DNA from 3 places in the Pseudomonas sp. MAG733B genome. Region 2 is predicted to be linked to each of the others. Evidence: predicted binding sites of a transcription regulator. Region 2 holds the regulator's gene; each other region holds the start of a gene.
What was found. The regulator sigma-54, encoded in region 2, starts transcription at its own class of promoters, with help from an activator protein. The targets are predictions, from matches to a motif close to ANTGGCATNNANNTTGCTNT.
Positions count from the first base shown of each region.

Region 1: glnA (glutamate--ammonia ligase) is a predicted target of sigma-54. The motif match lies at 3,500-3,519, and genes of this name have one in related genera.
Region 3: nirB (nitrite reductase large subunit NirB) is a predicted target of sigma-54. The motif match lies at 3,333-3,352, and genes of this name have one in related genera.

Region 1 is NZ_CP145732.1:862,478-868,065, forward strand. Features, by position in the region: gene glnL (nitrogen regulation protein NR(II)) at 1-481, opposite strand, end outside; gene V6Z53_RS04020 (DUF4124 domain-containing protein) at 712-1,326, opposite strand; gene V6Z53_RS04025 (DUF4124 domain-containing protein) at 1,323-1,832, opposite strand; gene glnA (glutamate--ammonia ligase) at 1,999-3,405, opposite strand; gene thiI (tRNA uracil 4-sulfurtransferase ThiI) at 3,734-5,188, shown strand; gene typA (translational GTPase TypA) at 5,327-5,588, shown strand, end outside.
Region 2 is NZ_CP145732.1:1,475,185-1,480,772, forward strand. Features, by position in the region: gene rapZ (RNase adapter RapZ) at 1-648, opposite strand, end outside; gene ptsN (PTS IIA-like nitrogen regulatory protein PtsN) at 651-1,115, opposite strand; gene raiA (ribosome-associated translation inhibitor RaiA) at 1,128-1,436, opposite strand; gene V6Z53_RS06635 (RNA polymerase factor sigma-54) at 1,511-3,004, opposite strand; gene lptB (LPS export ABC transporter ATP-binding protein) at 3,185-3,910, opposite strand; gene lptA (lipopolysaccharide transport periplasmic protein LptA) at 3,910-4,458, opposite strand; gene lptC (LPS export ABC transporter periplasmic protein LptC) at 4,445-5,017, opposite strand; gene V6Z53_RS06655 (HAD family hydrolase) at 5,025-5,549, opposite strand; gene V6Z53_RS06660 (KpsF/GutQ family sugar-phosphate isomerase) at 5,549-5,588, opposite strand, start outside.
Region 3 is NZ_CP145732.1:3,075,824-3,081,411, reverse strand. Features, by position in the region: gene V6Z53_RS14345 (nuclear transport factor 2 family protein) at 1-60, shown strand, start outside; gene nirD (nitrite reductase small subunit NirD) at 184-561, opposite strand; gene nirB (nitrite reductase large subunit NirB) at 561-3,122, opposite strand; gene V6Z53_RS14330 (CstA-like transporter-associated (seleno)protein) at 4,019-4,219, opposite strand; gene V6Z53_RS14325 (SCO family protein) at 4,461-5,066, shown strand; gene V6Z53_RS14320 (copper chaperone PCu(A)C) at 5,066-5,569, shown strand.

The DNA.
Region 1 (5,588 bases), 610 kb from region 2:
CACGGGCCAGCAACTGCGCCGCACCGCGAATACCGCCCAGCGGATTCTTGATTTCGTGGGCGAGGCCGCGCACCAGCATCTTGCTGGTTTCCTGTTTCGAGAGCTGCGCTTCTTCCTTGGTGATCCGCAGCAAGCGATCCCGTGGATGGACTTCGAGCAGCAGCAGCGTGTCGCCGTTGCTGAGGATTGGGGTGACCGCGTAATCAACCGTCAGGGTCTGGCCGGTGAGGGCGGTGAGCATCGCTTCGCGCTTGGTAAACGGGTGCGCCTGCTGGACCGCCTGGCGCAAGGAATTCAGCGCCTCGGTGGATTCGGTGAACAACTCGCTGATGAACTGCCCGTGGCTGCGCTGGCCGCTGATGGCCAGGAGCATCTCCGCCGCCGGGTTCATGTACTCAAGGCGCAATTCGGCATCGAGCAGGATGGTCGCGGTGGTGAGGTTGTCGAGTAGCAAACGGTGGAGTGCGTCGCTAATGGTCATCGGGACCTCTTTTAGGGCGGAGCATGCGCAAGAAAAAAGCGCTGACACGAGGAAAATGCAAAAACCAAACCAAGGCTCCGAAAAGAAGCGTTCAACCCCTGAAACGGGCGTTTGACGCTCGATTGCGTGGCGCTCTTTCAGCTTTCACGGGTACTTTCGAACCAAAATGGGATGCAATCGGCGCACCGTGCAACCAATCGCACCAATATAGTGCGCAAAGCTGAACGAGGTTAGAAGAACCGCAGGAACGGATTTTTTTCTTCGGCGGGTTTATCGCTGAGCGGGCATTCCGGCCGTTGGCCGTAGTCGTCGAGGGTGCAGGGTTTGACCTTGCGTTTTTGCGCGAGCGACATGCGTTGCATGTGGAATGGCTGATTGGCGGTGCGTTCGACGGTCCGGCCCTGTTCGTCGAGGATTTCCACTGACAGTTGATGAGTGCCTCGGTCGACGTTGCTCAGCGGAAATACCGGACTCGGTCCAGGGTCGGCGGTGGGTTGGCCATCAAGCAGCAATCGATAGCGATGGCCCCGTTGCAAGCCTGGCTCGCTGGTGACGCTGACGATGATTTCGCCGGCACTGCTGCGCACGGTGGCGTCAGGCTCCGGCACCAGAATGCGTAGCATGTCGTAGTGGAACAGTGGTTTTTTCTCGGCCTTCTTTGTGGCAATCGCCGCTGACGTACCTGGTGCGGCCATGCGATTGCCGGTTGCCAGCGGCACACGTTTGGCGTTGCCGGTATTGGGTTGATCGGTGAAAACCCGATTGCCCTGTGCATCAATGTAAGTAAAAACCTCCGCCGTTGCCGGCAGAGCGAACAGGCAAGCGATCAGCAGCCAACACTTCAAGGCTTGTGCACCCGTTGCACGGTAAAGGTCACGCTGGGGCTTTGCTGGACCACGGTTTCGCCGTCGATCACCTGCACGGCGAGGCTATGCATGCCGCGGTCGATGTTCACCAGTTGCAGGATCGGAACATTACTCGGCTGGCCATAGGGTCGTTCGTCCAGTACCAGTCTGAGCAGATGCGGCCCTTGAAGGCGCGGTTTGATCAACACGTTGACGGTGAAAGTGCCGTTGTTGGCGCGCAGGGCTTCGGTGGTGGGCAGGCCGGTCAGTTCCAGTACCTCGTAGGCGTTCTGGGGTTGTTCGTTGGTATTGGGTTGCGTGGGTGCTGCTGGAGGGGTTTGCGGCTCCACGCTGTTGAGCGGTGGCAGCTCGACCGTTTGGGCCTTCACGCCATCCGGCGGTTGATTGCTGTACGCGGTGTTGCCATCGGCGTCCGTGTACTTGTAGATCTGCGCTGCGGCAGGCAGGGCGATCAGCACCAGGATGAAGAGAAAAGCACGACCCATAAAATCAACCGCAAACGAAAGCATTGGGTTGCAGCATAGGTCAGGGGCGGCGGTTGGCCCAGCTTGTTCATGTTTGGGTACAGAAGATCTTTTGATTTGTGATCATAAAAAAGGCCTCCCGAAGGAGGCCTCTTTTTGTCACGCCGCTTGCGCTGGCGCTACCGGATCAGCAGCTGTAGTACAGCTCGTATTCCAGTGGGTGTACGAAGGTGCGTACCTTGATTTCTTCTTCGCTTTTCAGAGCGATGTAAGCGTCGATGAAGTCGTCGGAGAACACGCCGCCTTTGGTCAGGAACGCACGACCTTTGTCCAGCTCTTCCAGGGCTTCTTTCAGGCTGCCGCAAACTTGTGGGATCTCTTTCGCCTCTTCAGGCGGCAGGTCGTACAGGTTTTTGTCAGCTGCGTCGCCAGGGTGGATCTTGTTCTGGATGCCGTCCAGGCCAGCCATCAGCAGTGCAGCGAAGCCCAGGTACGGGTTGGCTGCTGGATCCGGGAAGCGGGCTTCGATACGGCGAGCGCGAGGGCTGGACACGTAAGGAATACGGATCGAAGCGGAACGGTTGCGAGCCGAGTAGGCCAGCATTACCGGAGCTTCGAAACCTGGGACCAGACGCTTGTAGGAGTTGGTCGACGGGTTGGTGAAGCCGTTCAGGGCCTTACCGTGCTTGATGATACCGCCGATGAAGTACAGAGCGGTGTCGGACAGGCCGGCATAGCCTTCGCCTGCGAAGGTGTTCTTGCCATCTTTGGCGATGGACAGGTGGACGTGCATGCCCGAACCGTTGTCGCCGTACAGAGGCTTAGGCATGAAGGTCGCGGTGCGGCCGTATGCATCAGCAACGTTGTGTACGCAGTACTTCAGGGTTTGAACTTCGTCGGCCTTGGCAACCAGGGTGTTGAACTTCACGCCGATTTCGTTCTGGCCGGCAGTTGCCACTTCGTGGTGGTGAACTTCGATGACCAGGCCCATTTCTTCCATGGCGTTGCACATGGAGGTACGGATTTCGTGGTCGTGGTCGAACGGAGGAACCGGGAAGTAGCCGCCTTTGACGCCTGGACGGTGGCCTTTGTTGCCGCCTTCCACGTCCTGGTCGGACATCCACGAACCTTGTTCGGAGAAGATCTTGAACATCGAACCGGAGATGTCGGACTTGAACTTCACTTCGTCGAAGATGAAGAATTCTGGCTCTGGACCTACGAATACGGTGTCACCGATACCGGTCGACTTCAGGTATTCCTCGGCACGCTTGGCGATCGCACGTGGGTCGCGGTCGTAGCCTTGCATGGTCGAAGGCTCGATCACGTCGCAGACCAGGATCAGGGTCGGCTCTTCGGTGAAGGGGTCGAGAACGGCAGTGCTGTCGTCCGGCATCAGGATCATGTCGGAAGCTTCAATGCCTTTCCAGCCAGCGATGGAGGAACCGTCGAACATTTTGCCTTCTTCGAAGAAAGCGTCATCCAGCGCGTCGCGAGCCGGCATGGTCACGTGGTGCTGAGTGCCTTTGGTGTCCGTGAAGCGCAGATCAATCCACTTGACGTCATGATCTTTGATGAGTTGAACCGACTTCGACATACTGTCCTCCGGGTGGATTAGGGCTGGTAGTGGATGCCCTTAAATGTTTGTGATGCCGGCGCGAATACTCTGCCAAGGCAACCTGCCTCACAAGGGAGCAAATTGCATGCCAGTGCCCCACCATGGGTTTTTTGCCCCAAATTCACGCTAATAAAGGTGCAAAGCGCCTTAAAGCGGAAAATCTCGCCCTACAATGTGGCGTTAAAATCTGAAAATGACCTGTTTTGGTGCGTGCAAAACCTTCTGCACATTAACTGGTTAAACCTTGAGCAATTTCCGCTATAATCCGCGCGCCCCTTTTTCGGCAGGCCCTGCGCGCGCTGTTTCCATGAAATTAATCGTAAAAGTCTTCCCCGAGATCACCATCAAGAGCCGCCCGGTACGGATGCGTTTCATCCGCCAATTGGCCAAGAACATCCGTGCCGTGCTCCGCGATCTGGACCCGGCTGTGGTGGTGAATGGCGTGTGGGACAACCTCGAGCTGGAAACCCGCGTCAGTGATCCCAAGGCCCTGAAGGAGATGGGCGAGCGCCTGAGCTGCATGCCGGGCATCGCGCACTTCCTGCAAATCGACGAATACCCGCTGGGCGATTTCGACGACATCGTTGCAAAGTGCAAGCAGCACTACGGCGATGCGCTGGCCGGGAAGATTTTCTCGGTGCGTTGCAAACGCGCCGGCAAGCACCCATTTAGCTCCATCGATATCGAAAAATATGTCGGCAGCCAGTTGCGCCGTCAGTGCGGTGCCGCCGGGATCGACCTGAAAAAGCCGGAAATCGAAGTCCGCATCGAAGTTCGCGACCAACGGTTGTTCGTGATCCACAGCCAACACAACGGCATCGGCGGTTATCCGTTGGGTGCGCTGGAGCAGACGCTGGTGCTGATGTCCGGTGGTTTCGACTCCACCGTGGCGGCCTACCAGATCATGCGCCGCGGCCTGATGGCACACTTCTGCTTCTTTAATCTGGGCGGACGAGCCCACGAACTGGGCGTCATGGAAGTCGCGCATTTCATCTGGAAGAAGTACGGCAGCTCCCAACGCGTGTTATTTGTCAGTGTGCCGTTTGAGGAAGTGCTGGGAGAAATTCTCGGTAAAGTCGATAACAGTCATATGGGCGTAGTTTTGAAGCGTATGATGTTGCGCGCTTCCTCGCAGATTGCCGATCGACTGCAGATTGAAGCGCTGGTCACCGGTGAAGCGATCTCCCAGGTTTCGAGCCAGACACTGCCAAATCTGAGCGTGATCGACTGCGTGACCGACAAACTGGTCTTGCGTCCGCTCATCGCCAGCCACAAGCAGGACATCATCGACCTGGCCAACGAGATCGGTACCGCCGATTTCGCCAAGCACATGCCGGAATACTGCGGGGTCATCTCGGTTAATCCTAAGACCGCAGCCAAGCGCCATCGCGTCGAGCATGAAGAGAAAGAATTCGATATGGCGGTACTCGAGCGTGCGCTCGAAAACGCCAAACTGGTGCCGATCGATCGCGTGATCGACGAATTGGGCCAGGACGTTCAGATTGAAGAAGTCAGCGACGCGCTGGCCGGTCAGATCGTGATCGACATCCGCCACCCGGATGCCGCCGAGGATGACCCGCTGGAACTCGCTGGTATCGAGGTACAAACGATGCCGTTTTATGCACTGAACGCTCGTTTCAAGGAACTGGACCCTACTCGCCAGTACCTGCTGTATTGCGACAAAGGCGTGATGAGTCGCCTGCATGCCCACCATTTGCTCAGTGAGGGGCATGCCAATGTGCGCGTTTATCGACCGAGCTAAGAGCCCGGGGCTGTATGCCTGTGGCCTGCGTCACCGGCCCCCCGACTCTGCCGTCAAGCTGTAACGGCAAGGCCTGACTCTACTGTAATCGCTGCCAAGACTTGTCAGCACACCGAATCCTCTGATCGAGATACACAAGTGATCGAAAATCTACGCAACATCGCCATCATTGCTCACGTTGACCATGGTAAAACCACCCTGGTAGACAAACTCTTGCGTCAATCCGGCACCCTGGAGCGCAACGAGCTCAACGACGAGCGCGTGATGGACTCCAACGACCAGGAGAAAGAGCGCGGTATTACCATTCTGGCGAAAAACACCGCCATCAACTGGAACGGCTACCACATCAACATCGTGGATACCCCGGGCCACGCCGACTTCGGCGGCGAAGTTGAACGCG
Region 2 (5,588 bases):
TGCCGCCAGGTACTCGGCAACCGGTTGATCAAGCCCGGACTGCGCGCGCAGTTCCGGCTTCCAGTAGGGATTGGGCAGGCAACGCACGTCGAACACCAGATCGGCGTCGACCGGCATGCCACGCTTGAAGCCGAAAGACTCGATCAGGAAAGCCGTGCCGGGCTCCGGCTGGTTCAGCAGGCGCAACTTGATGGTATCGCCCAACTGATACAAGTTCAGGTTAGTCGTGTCTACCTTGAGGTCGGCCAGGTCGGCAATCGGTCCGAGCAGGCTGGTTTCATCGTTGATCGCCTCGGCCAGTGAGCGATTGGGGCTGCTCAGCGGGTGGCGACGACGGGTTTCCGAAAAGCGTTTGAGCAGGGTTTCCGCGTCGGCATCCAGGTACAGGACATCGCACTGGATGTGCCGGCTGCGGACTTCTTCCAGCAGCTCTGGAAACCGCGACAGATGGCTGGGCAGGTTGCGTGCATCGATGGACACGGCTACCAGCGGCTGTGACAGCTCAGTGTGGATAAGCGCACGTTCAGCCAATTCCGGCAGTAACCCGGCAGGCAAGTTGTCGATGCAGTAGTAACCGTTGTCCTCAAGAACATCGAGGGCGGTACTTTTACCTGAGCCGGAGCGACCGCTGACGATGATCAAGCGCATGATTAATGACCGTTTTGCTCGTCCAGGACAACCTGATACAAGGCTTCATTACTCGGGGCGCTGCGCAGTTTTTCGCGCACTTCCTTGCGGTCGAGCATGCTGGCGATCTGGCGTAACAGTTCCAGGTGCGCATCGGTAGCGGCTTCCGGGACCAGTAGAACGAACAACAGGTCAACCGGTGCACCATCGATGGCGTCGAAATCGATAGGGGCGTCAAGGTGCATCAAGGCACTGATGGGCGCATTACAGCCCTTGAGACGGCAGTGGGGGATGGCGATGCCGTTGCCAAAACCGGTTGAACCGAGTTTTTCACGGGCGACCAGGCTCTCGAAGACATCCTGCATGGCCAGATCCGGCACTTCGCGATGGATGAGGTTGGCAATTTGCTCGAGGGCTTTCTTTTTACTGCCGCCCGGCACGTTCACCAGGGAACGGCCGGGGGTCAGGATGCTTTCAAGTCGGATCATGGGTAGGGAGTGTTAACGACCGGTAGCGCCCTGGAGGAGGCTCTGGGTCTTTTCCTTATGCTTTTTGAGTTGTTTATCCAGCTTGTCGGTCAGTGCGTCGATCGCCGCGTACATATCGGTATGTTCCGCGTTGGCGACCACTTCATTGCCGGGAATATGCAGCGTGGCTTCGATTTTCTGCTTGAGCTTTTCGACCGTCATCGTGACCTGCACGTTGGTGATCTTGTCGAAATGCCTCTCTAATCGTTCGAGTTTTTCGCCGATGTAAGTGCGAAGAGGTTCGGTCACTTCCAGTTGGTGTCCACTGATGTTGACTTGCATACAGCTTCTCCTTCGTTGCCAGTGCATAAAGCGGCAGACCAGATGATCTGCCACTGGAACGCTGTGGCGTGGCTCTACATCAACCGCTTGCGTTCGCTCGAAGGCGCGATCCCGAGGGATTCGCGGTACTTGGCGACGGTGCGGCGAGCCACCTGAATGCCTTGTGCCTCCAGTAAACCAGCGATCTTGCTGTCACTCAACGGCTTTTTCTGATTTTCAGCGGCAACCAGTTTTTTGATGATCGCGCGGATCGCCGTGGACGAGCATTCACCGCCTTCGGAGGTGCTGACGTGGCTGGAGAAAAAGTATTTCAGCTCATATATGCCCCGAGGGGTATGCATGAATTTTTGCGTGGTCACCCGGGAAATTGTCGATTCGTGCATGCCAACCGCTTCAGCGATGTCATGCAGGACCAGCGGTTTCATCGCTTCATCGCCATACTCCAGGAAGCCGCGCTGATGCTCGACGATCTGGGTGGCCACTTTCATCAGGGTTTCGTTGCGGCTTTGCAGGCTCTTGATGAACCAGCGGGCTTCCTGCAACTGATTGCGCATGAAGGTGTTGTCGGCGCTGGTGTCGGCGCGGCGCACGAAGCCGGCGTACTGGGCATTGACCCGCAGCCGTGGCACCGACTCCTGGTTGAGCTCGACCAGCCAGCGCTCGTTGTCCTTGCGTACGATCACGTCGGGGACAACGTACTCGGCCTCGGTGGATTCGATTTGCGAACCCGGACGCGGGTTGAGGCTCTGGACCAGTTCGATTACCTGGCGCAGCTCATCTTCCTTGAGCTTCATGCGACGCATCAACTGGCTGTAGTCGCGACTGCCGAGCAGGTCGATGTAGTCGGTGACCAAGCGCTTGGCTTCGGCCAGCCACGGCGTTTTGGCTGGCAGCTGACGCAATTGCAGCAGCAGGCATTCGCCCAGGTTGCGGGCGCCGATGCCGGCAGGTTCGAATTGCTGGATGCGGTGCAGGACGGCTTCGATTTCGTCCAGCTCGATGTCCAGTTCCGGATCGAAGGCTTCGAGGATTTCCTCGAGCGTTTCGTCCAGATAGCCCTGATTGTTGATGCAGTCGATCAGGGTGACGGCGATCAGGCGATCGGTGTCGGACATCGGTGCCAGGTTCAGTTGCCACAGCAAGTGGCTTTGCAGGCTTTCGCCGGCGGACGTGCGGGTGGTGAAATCCCACTCGTCATCATCATTGCTCGGCAGGCTGCTGGCACTGGTCTGGTAGACGTCTTCCCAGGCGGTATCGACGGGAAGTTCGTTGGGAATGCGTTCGTTCCAGTCGCCTTCTTCGAGGTTATCAACCGTCGGCGCGGTTTCCTGGTAGGAGGGTTCCTGAATGTCAGTGTTGGGCTTCTGTTCTGCGTTGTCGGCCAAGGGGTCGGTGTTATCGAAGTCGTCGCCTTCTTCCTGGCGTTCGAGCATCGGATTGGACTCCAGGGCCTCCTGGATTTCCTGTTGCAGATCCAGGGTCGACAATTGGAGCAGGCGGATGGCCTGTTGCAGCTGCGGTGTCATCGTCAGCTGCTGGCCCATTCTCAAGACTAGCGATGGTTTCATGGCAGGGGCTTAACACCTTATTCGCCGGCGCACATGCGCCATCCACTACAGGGCGCCGAGGCGCCAAACATAAGCAAATTATATGCCCGAAATTGCAGTGTTTGCCTAGAGCGCTGTAACAATAAAAAGATCTTGATTTTTTATCGAGACAAGCGCTCGGTCGACTAGCCAGGCAAGCCCTTACAGGCGGAACTCATGACCCAGGTAGACTTCCTTGACCAAGTCGTTGGCCAGGATGGTTTCCGCGTCACCTTCTGCAATCAGCTGGCCATCGTTGACGATGTAGGCGGTTTCGCAGATATCCAGGGTTTCACGAACGTTGTGGTCGGTGATCAGCACGCCAATGCCTTTGGCCTTGAGGTGATGGATGATCTGTTTGATGTCGCCCACCGAAATCGGGTCCACGCCGGCGAAAGGTTCGTCGAGCAGGATGAATTTCGGGTTGGTGGCCAGTGCCCGGGCGATCTCCACGCGGCGGCGTTCACCACCGGACAGGCTCATCCCGAGGTTGTCGCGGATGTGGCTGATGTGGAACTCCTGCAGCAGGCTCTCCAGCTCCTTGCGACGGCCGGCCTTGTCGAGTTCCTTGCGGGTCTCGAGGATCGCCATGATGTTGTCGGCAACCGAAAGTTTGCGGAAGATCGACGCTTCTTGCGGCAGATAGCCGATACCTGCCTTCGCACGGCCGTGCATGGGCTGGTGGCTGACGTCCAGGTCGTCGATCAGCACGCGGCCCTGATCAGCCTGCACCAGGCCGACGATCATGTAGAAGCAGGTTGTCTTGCCGGCGCCGTTGGGGCCAAGCAGGCCGACGATCTGACCGCTGTCGATCGACAGGCTGACATCGCGCACGACCTGGCGGCTCTTGTAGCTCTTGGCCAGATGCTGAGCTTTCAGAGTTGCCATTACTGGGCCTTTTGCTCGTCGGTTTTCTTTTTCGGCTGAATGACCATGTCAATACGCGGACGTGCCTCGGTCACTTTGCTGCCTGTGGCGCGACCGGCGCTCGCCAGCTTCTTCTCGGTGTCGTAGACGATTTTCTCGCCTTGGGTGACGTTGTTGTCCTTGTCGATGACTTTGGCCTTGTCGATCAGCACAACGCGGTTTTGCGTGGCGTGGTACTGGATTGTCACACCCCAACCCTGAACCGGCTTGGTGTCGCCCGCCGTTTGCAGTTGCTCGAAGTAGGCCAGGTTGCCGACCGAGGTCACCACGTCGATGTCGCCACTCGGGGCGCGGGTCATGGTCACTTTATTGCCGGTGACCTTCATCGAGCCTTGGGTGATGATCACATCGCCCGTGTAGGTGGCAACGCCATTCTTGTCGTCCAGTTGGGCATCGTCGGCCTGAATGCGGATTGGCTGTTGTTGATCGTCCGGCAGGGCCCAGGCGCTCACGCTTCCCAGTGCTGCGCCCAGACTGAGCAAAATAGGGAGGGTTTTAACGAGCCTCATACTGTCCTCTTACGTTCGATAGCAGGTGTATCCTGCTTTCTTTCAAATACGCTTTCATTCCCTTGCCAGTCGAAACACCGCCAGCGCCGTCGATTCTAACGTCTCGCTCGGTCTGCGCATATTGCTGTTGCGGGAACACTGTCATGCGGGTGGTGGTGATCAGGGTTCTGCGGTTTTTCTCGTCGAAACGCGTGATGCGAACCGAGTCGATCAGTTCGACTTCGGTGCCATCAGGGTTGACCTCACCTTTTTCGCTCTGGACGTGCCACGGGAACTCGGTGCCGCGGAACATGTTCAGGTCGGGATTGGTCAGCAGGGTCACCTCGGAGGCTTTCAGGTGTTCGACCTTGTCCGACGTCATTTCGTACTGCAGCCTGCCATCCGGCAGGTACTGCACGCTGTGGGCGTTGGTGGCGTAATAGTCGATCTCGCTGTTGTCGACTTGCACAACCGGCTTGTCGAGAAAGCGTTCCGGGCTGATGTTCCAGTAGCCGACCGCGGCGAAAATCGCCGCGATGCAACCGAACATCAGGATGTTGCGAATCTTTTTGCTCAGCATGTTTGGCTCACAGGTACGCGGCGTTGGCCGCATCGAGGCGGCCCTGGGCGCGCAGGATCAATTCGCAGAATTCGCGGGCGGCACCTTCGCCGCCACGGGCCTGGGTGACACCGTGAGCGTGTTCACGCACGAAACTGGCGGCGTTGGCCACTGCCATGCCCAGGCCTACGCGGCGAATCACCGGCAGGTCCGGCAGGTCGTCACCAAGGTAGGCGACCTGTTCATAGCTTAGGTTGAGCTGGCCAAGAAGCTCGTCGAGCACCACCAGTTTGTCTTCGCGCCCCTGATACAGGTGCGGAATGCCGAGGTTCTTCGCCCGTCGCTCGACCACCGGGGTCTTGCGGCCGCTAATGATAGCGGTCTGCACGCCGGCGGCCATCAGCATCTTGATGCCCTGGCCGTCGAGGGTGTTGAAGGTCTTGAATTCACTGCCGTCTTCGAGGAAGTACAGGCGTCCGTCGGTGAGGACGCCGTCGACGTCGAAAACCGCCAGTTTGATCTGTTGGCCGCGTTGCAGCAGGTCCGTGCTCATTACATTACCCCCGCACGCAGCAAGTCGTGCATGTTCAAG
Region 3 (5,588 bases), 1.6 Mb from region 2:
ATCTGGCAGAAACAGGATGGGAAATGGTTACTGGTAGGACGACAAGCCTTTAAATTCTGACCTTTGTGGCGAGGGAGCTTGCTCCCGCTGGGCAGCGAAGCGGCCCCAAAAAAAGGCCTGCTGCGCAGTCCAGCGGGAGCAAGCTCCCTCGCCACAGTTCACTCATCGCACTTGCAATTTTCGTCAGGCCGTACCGACTTCCACCCTGCCGTCATTCAACCGCACCGGCCAAACCCGCAACCGCTGCTGCGGGTACTCCAGGCAACTGCCGTCCTCCAGCCGAAAATGCTGTTTGTAGATCGGCGACGCCACCACCAAATCACCTTTGATATTGCCGACCAGGCCGCGGCCGATGACATTGGCCCCGGATTGCGGGTCGTGGTTGTCGATGGCGTACAGCGTCTTGCCCTGAACATTCGGCAGGTAGAACAGCGCCATCTGCGCGCCGTCCAGCCACACCACCACACCGGAATCGTTCACCAGATCCTGCTGGCTGCACACCGATTGCCAGACGTCGATATTTTCCAAAGGTGCAGCGCGTTGGGTATTGGACTGATTCATCAGACACTCTCCTCGGTGACAGGGATAAGGTTGAGTTCGGCGGCCATGATCGGACGTCGTTGCCCGCGTTCCTGGACAAAATGGATGTCCGGGTCCGGGCGTTTATCGTTGACGAAGGTGCGGAAGCGCTTGAGTTTTTCCGGGTCTTTGAGAGCGTTGGCCCACTCGCATTCGTAGCGGTTGACCACCAGTTGCATCTGCGATTCGAGTTCGGCACCCAGGCCCAGGCTGTCGTGAATGATCACGTCCTTGAGGTAGTCCAGGCCGCCTTCCAGGCTTTCGCGCCAGACCGAGGTGCGCTGCAACTTGTCGGCGGTGCGGATATAGAACATCAGGAAGCGGTCGATGTAGCGGATCAGCGTCGCGTCATCCAGATCGGTGGCGAACAGTTCGGCGTGGCGCGGGCGCATGCCGCCGTTGCCGGCGATGTACAGGTTCCAGCCCTTCTCGGTGGCGATCACGCCGACGTCTTTGCTTTGCGCTTCGGCGCATTCACGGGTGCAACCGGACACCGCGAACTTGAGCTTGTGCGGCGAGCGCAGGCCCTTGTAGCGGTCCTCGATGGTCAGGGCCATTTGCACGCTGTCCTGCACGCCATAACGGCACCAGGTGCTGCCGACGCAGGATTTCACCGTGCGGGTCGATTTGCCGTAGGCATGCCCGGTTTCGAAACCGGCCTCGATCAACTCGGCCCAGATGTCCGGCAACTCATGCAACTGCGCGCCGAACAGGTCGATGCGCTGGCCGCCGGTGATTTTGGTGTAGAGGTCGTATTTCTTCGCCACCACGCCGATGGCGATCAATTTGTCGGCGGTGATCTCGCCACCGGGAATGCGTGGCACCACCGAATAAGTGCCGTTTTTCTGCATGTTGGCCATGAACGTGTCGTTGGTGTCCTGCAACGGCACCAGCGACGGGTCCATGATCGGCTGGTTCCAGCACGACGCGAGGATCGAGCCCACCGCTGGTTTGCACACATCGCAACCGGTGTGGCCGCGACCATGTTTGGCCAGCAGTTCTTCGAAGGTGATCACCCCTTCCACTCGCACCAGCGCATACAGTTCCTGACGGGTGTAGGCGAAGTGTTCGCACAGGCTCTTGTCGACGCTGACCCCACGGGCAATCAACTCATGCTCAAAGACTTGCTTGAGCAACCCGGCGCAACCGCCGCAACCGGTGCAGGCCTTGGTCTGCGATTTGAGCAGGCCGAGGTCGGTGCAGCCGCCGTCGATGGCCGAGCAAATCGCGCCCTTGGTCACGTTGTGGCAGGAGCAGACCGTGGCGGTTTCCGGCAAGGCGCCAGGGCCGAGGGTCGGCGCGCCTTCGGATGACGGCAGGATCAGTGCGGCCGGTTCCGACGGCAAGGCAATCGCGTTCTGCATGTATTGCAGCAGCGTGTCGTAATAGCTGTTGTCGCCGATCAGCACCGCGCCGAGCACGTGCTTGCCGCTGGCGTCGACCACCAGACGCCGATAGCTGGCGGTGGTTTCGTCGATGAACTGATAGCTGCGCGCGCCCGGCGTGTTGGCGTGGGCATCGCCGATGGAGCCGACGTCGACACCCAGCAGCTTTAGCTTGGTCGACATGTCGGCGCCCTGGAACGGCTCGGCGGCGTCATCGCACAAACGTGCTGCGACACTGCGCGCCATTTGGTAACCCGGAGCGACCAGGCCGAACAGGCTGCCGTTCCACGAGGCGCATTCGCCGATGGCGTAGATGTTCGGGTCGCAGCTCAGGCAGGTGTCGTCGATCACCACGCCACCGCGCGGGCCGATCTCCAGCGCGCATTGTCGGCCCAGCGCGTCTTGCGCGCGGATACCGGCGGAAAACACGATCAGGTCGGTTTCGAGGAATTCGTCGTTGGCGAAATTCATCCGATAGCGGAATTGCTCACCGGCGCTGATCGATTGCGTAGCGCGGGACAGATGCACACCGACGCCCAACCGCTCGATCTGCGCCTTGAGCGCCAACCCACCGAGGTCATCGAGCTGCACCGGCATCAGACGCGGCGCGAATTCCACTACGTGCGCTTCAAGGCCCAGGCTTTTCAGGGCATTGGCCGCTTCGAGACCGAGCAGGCCACCGCCGACCACCACACCGCGCTTGGCATTGGCCGCTGCGCCACCGATCGCATCAAGGTCTTCGAGGGTGCGGTACACCAGCCGTGAATCGCCTTCGGCGCCTTCGATCGGCGGTACAAACGGGTAGGAACCGGTGGCCAGCACCAGTTTGTCGTAGGTGAAGCAACCTTGCGAGGTGATCACCTGGCGACGCTCGCGGTCAATCTCCAGCACCGGCACGCCGAGATGCAGCGTGACACCCGGCGTCTGGTACAGCGACGCGTCACTCAGTGCCAGCGACTCGGCATCGCGACCGGAAAAATACTCGGACAAATGCACACGGTCGTAAGCGCGCATCGGCTCTTCGCTGAAAACGTGCAACCGATAGCGGTCAAGGGCGCCGCGCTCGATCAACTGCTCGACACAATGATGCCCGACCATGCCATTGCCGATCACGATCAGCGTTTGATGCTTGTTCAATGTGGCTACATTGGAATTCATAAACGACCCTGCCCAAAGCCCATCACGGTTCAAAAAGCAAAAAAAAACGCCTGAAACCTTGCGGTTCCAGGCGTCTTTGCCTGTTCTTTTGCGGTGTTGAAACCAGACGGCCATGCCTGATCCACCGGTAGTGCCCACGACCTGTGCGGTTGATCGATCGTCGTTGACCGAGTGGGCGGTCCATCTTTTTCAGATGGCGCTGAGAGGGTGAATGCAGTGTTTGTGCCAGTCGAGCGCAGGAACTGGAAACATGCGTGCTGAGCCTTGTCGGCAACGCTTCTGGCGAAGTCAGCGGTAGATGTCGCAGGCGGGAATGGATCAGGAAACCGCTTCGCCCTGGTGCACGCTGCCAGCCATCGCGCTAAAAGTGCGCGCAAAACCTGTAGGACCCGAGCTTGCTCGGGTCCTACACGGGTTTTGCGGGGCTTGTTTAAAAGGGTTGTAGGTTATGTCTTGAAAGCTACAGGACCTTGCGCCGTTGCCTATGGGTACGCCAGCATCCGCCGGCTTGTGCGCTTGGGAGCCCGTCGGTAACTTGATTCGTGTCACTGCCATCAGTGATCGGGTTTAGTAGCCCGTGGTGTTTTCAGCAAGATGCATAAGCTCTGTCAGTCAGGTAGTTCACTACCTTACTTTGATGATGGCTGTGCGCAGGGCGCTTCGGCGCGCCGGTAAATTGTTGTTACTCCCTGGTCTACTAACCTGCGAATAGCCGCCACCCAGGCGAATCGGGTGCTGGATCAGATTGATCCACCTGAGTAGACACAATCCAGTGTGGCGAGGGAGCTTGCTCCCGCTGGGTTGCGCAGCAGCCCCAAAAGAAGGCCTGCTGCGCAGTCCAGCGGGAGCAAGCTCCCTCGCCACAGGTTTTTTGGTGTTAGTTGTGTCTGTTCAGTTCAGCAACACCGCGTATTACATTTCCCACGCCCAAACCGCGCTTCCTGGCGCTCGCGAAAAAACGCCTCATAGCTCATCACCGGCTCGCCCGGCTGGTTGATGGCCATTTGCGCGACGTAGTTGTCGTAATCCGGAACGCCCACCATCAAACGCGCGCTCTGGCTGAAGAATCGGGCGGCTTGCTGCAATTTGCGGAACATGGCGGTGCTCTCAATGAGGTTTCGACCACGCGATGTAACACCACGGATGTATCTGCAATGTGTCGGCGCGCGGGCGCTTTGTATGTTCATGTATCACGGCACCCGCGACCTTTTGGCGCATGACCGGTCGGCCATCGATTAAGCGCTAACGGGCAACAGTTTGTTAACATCCCTGCGCTTTTTTTCGTCTGATCAGTCAGGCACTGTGTTCCATCTGTCGCTACACAGGATGCTTTTTTTCATGAGTACGTTGTATTCCCGTCGCACGGTCCTGCAAGGCATGGGCTTGCTGAGCCTTGGCCTGCTCGCCGGCTGCGATGACAGCAGCAAGCTGTCGTTCAAGTACGGCAAGGACCTGAGCGACAAGATCCTGGGCCGTTCCTTCAAGCTCAAGGATACCGAGGGCGAAACCCGGATGCTGGGCAGCTATCAGGGCCTGATGCCGATGATCTTCTTCGGTTTCACCCAGTGCCCGGCCGTCTGCCCGACCACGCTGGCCCGCGCTGCCCAGGCGAAAAAACTGATGGGCCGCGATGGCGAGCGCCTGCAGGTGATCTTCATCACCCTCGACCCCGAGCGCGATACGCCCGAGTTGCTCGACAAATACGTCAAGGCCTTCGACCCGAGTTTCGAGGCGCTGTACGGCACGCTGGAAGAAACCGCCGCCACCGCCAAGGAGTTCGGCGTATTCTTCGAGAAGGTTCCGAGCGGCGACACTTACACCCTGTCCCACACCGCCACCAGTTTCGTGTTCGACTCCCGGGGCAATCTGCGCCTGGGCCTGTCCGCGTCCCTTACTGCTCAAGAGTGTGCAGAGGATTTGCTCACCGTCATGGAGGTCTGCTGATGACTTCGTTCTGCGCTTCACGTGTTAAACAAATAGCTTTGGGCCTGTCCCTGATTGGCATGGCATGGCAGGTATCGGCGCAAACCCAGGTCAACGACGCCTGGGTCCGTGCGACCGTTGTCGGCCAGCCGTCGAGTGGCGCGTTCATGACCCTCAAGGCAGACACCGACAGCAAGCTGCTGAGCGTTGAGTCGCCGGTGGCCAAACTGGTACAGATTCACCAGTCGAGCATGAAAGACGATGTGATGAGCATGCAGCAGGTCGAGTCCGTCGCCCTGCCGGCCGGCAAGGCCGTGAACTTTGATCCCCATGGCTACCACATCATGCTCATGAACCTGACCGGGCAGATCAAGGAAGGCGACAAAGTGCCGCTGACCCTGACCGTCGAAAACGCCAAGGGCGAGAAAGAGACGATCAAGGTCGAGGCTCCAGCGCGTGCCCTCGACATCATGGATCACGGCAGCATGGACCACAGCAAGATGGATCACAGCAAAATGCAATGAGGGTCTGACGGCCTCCCCC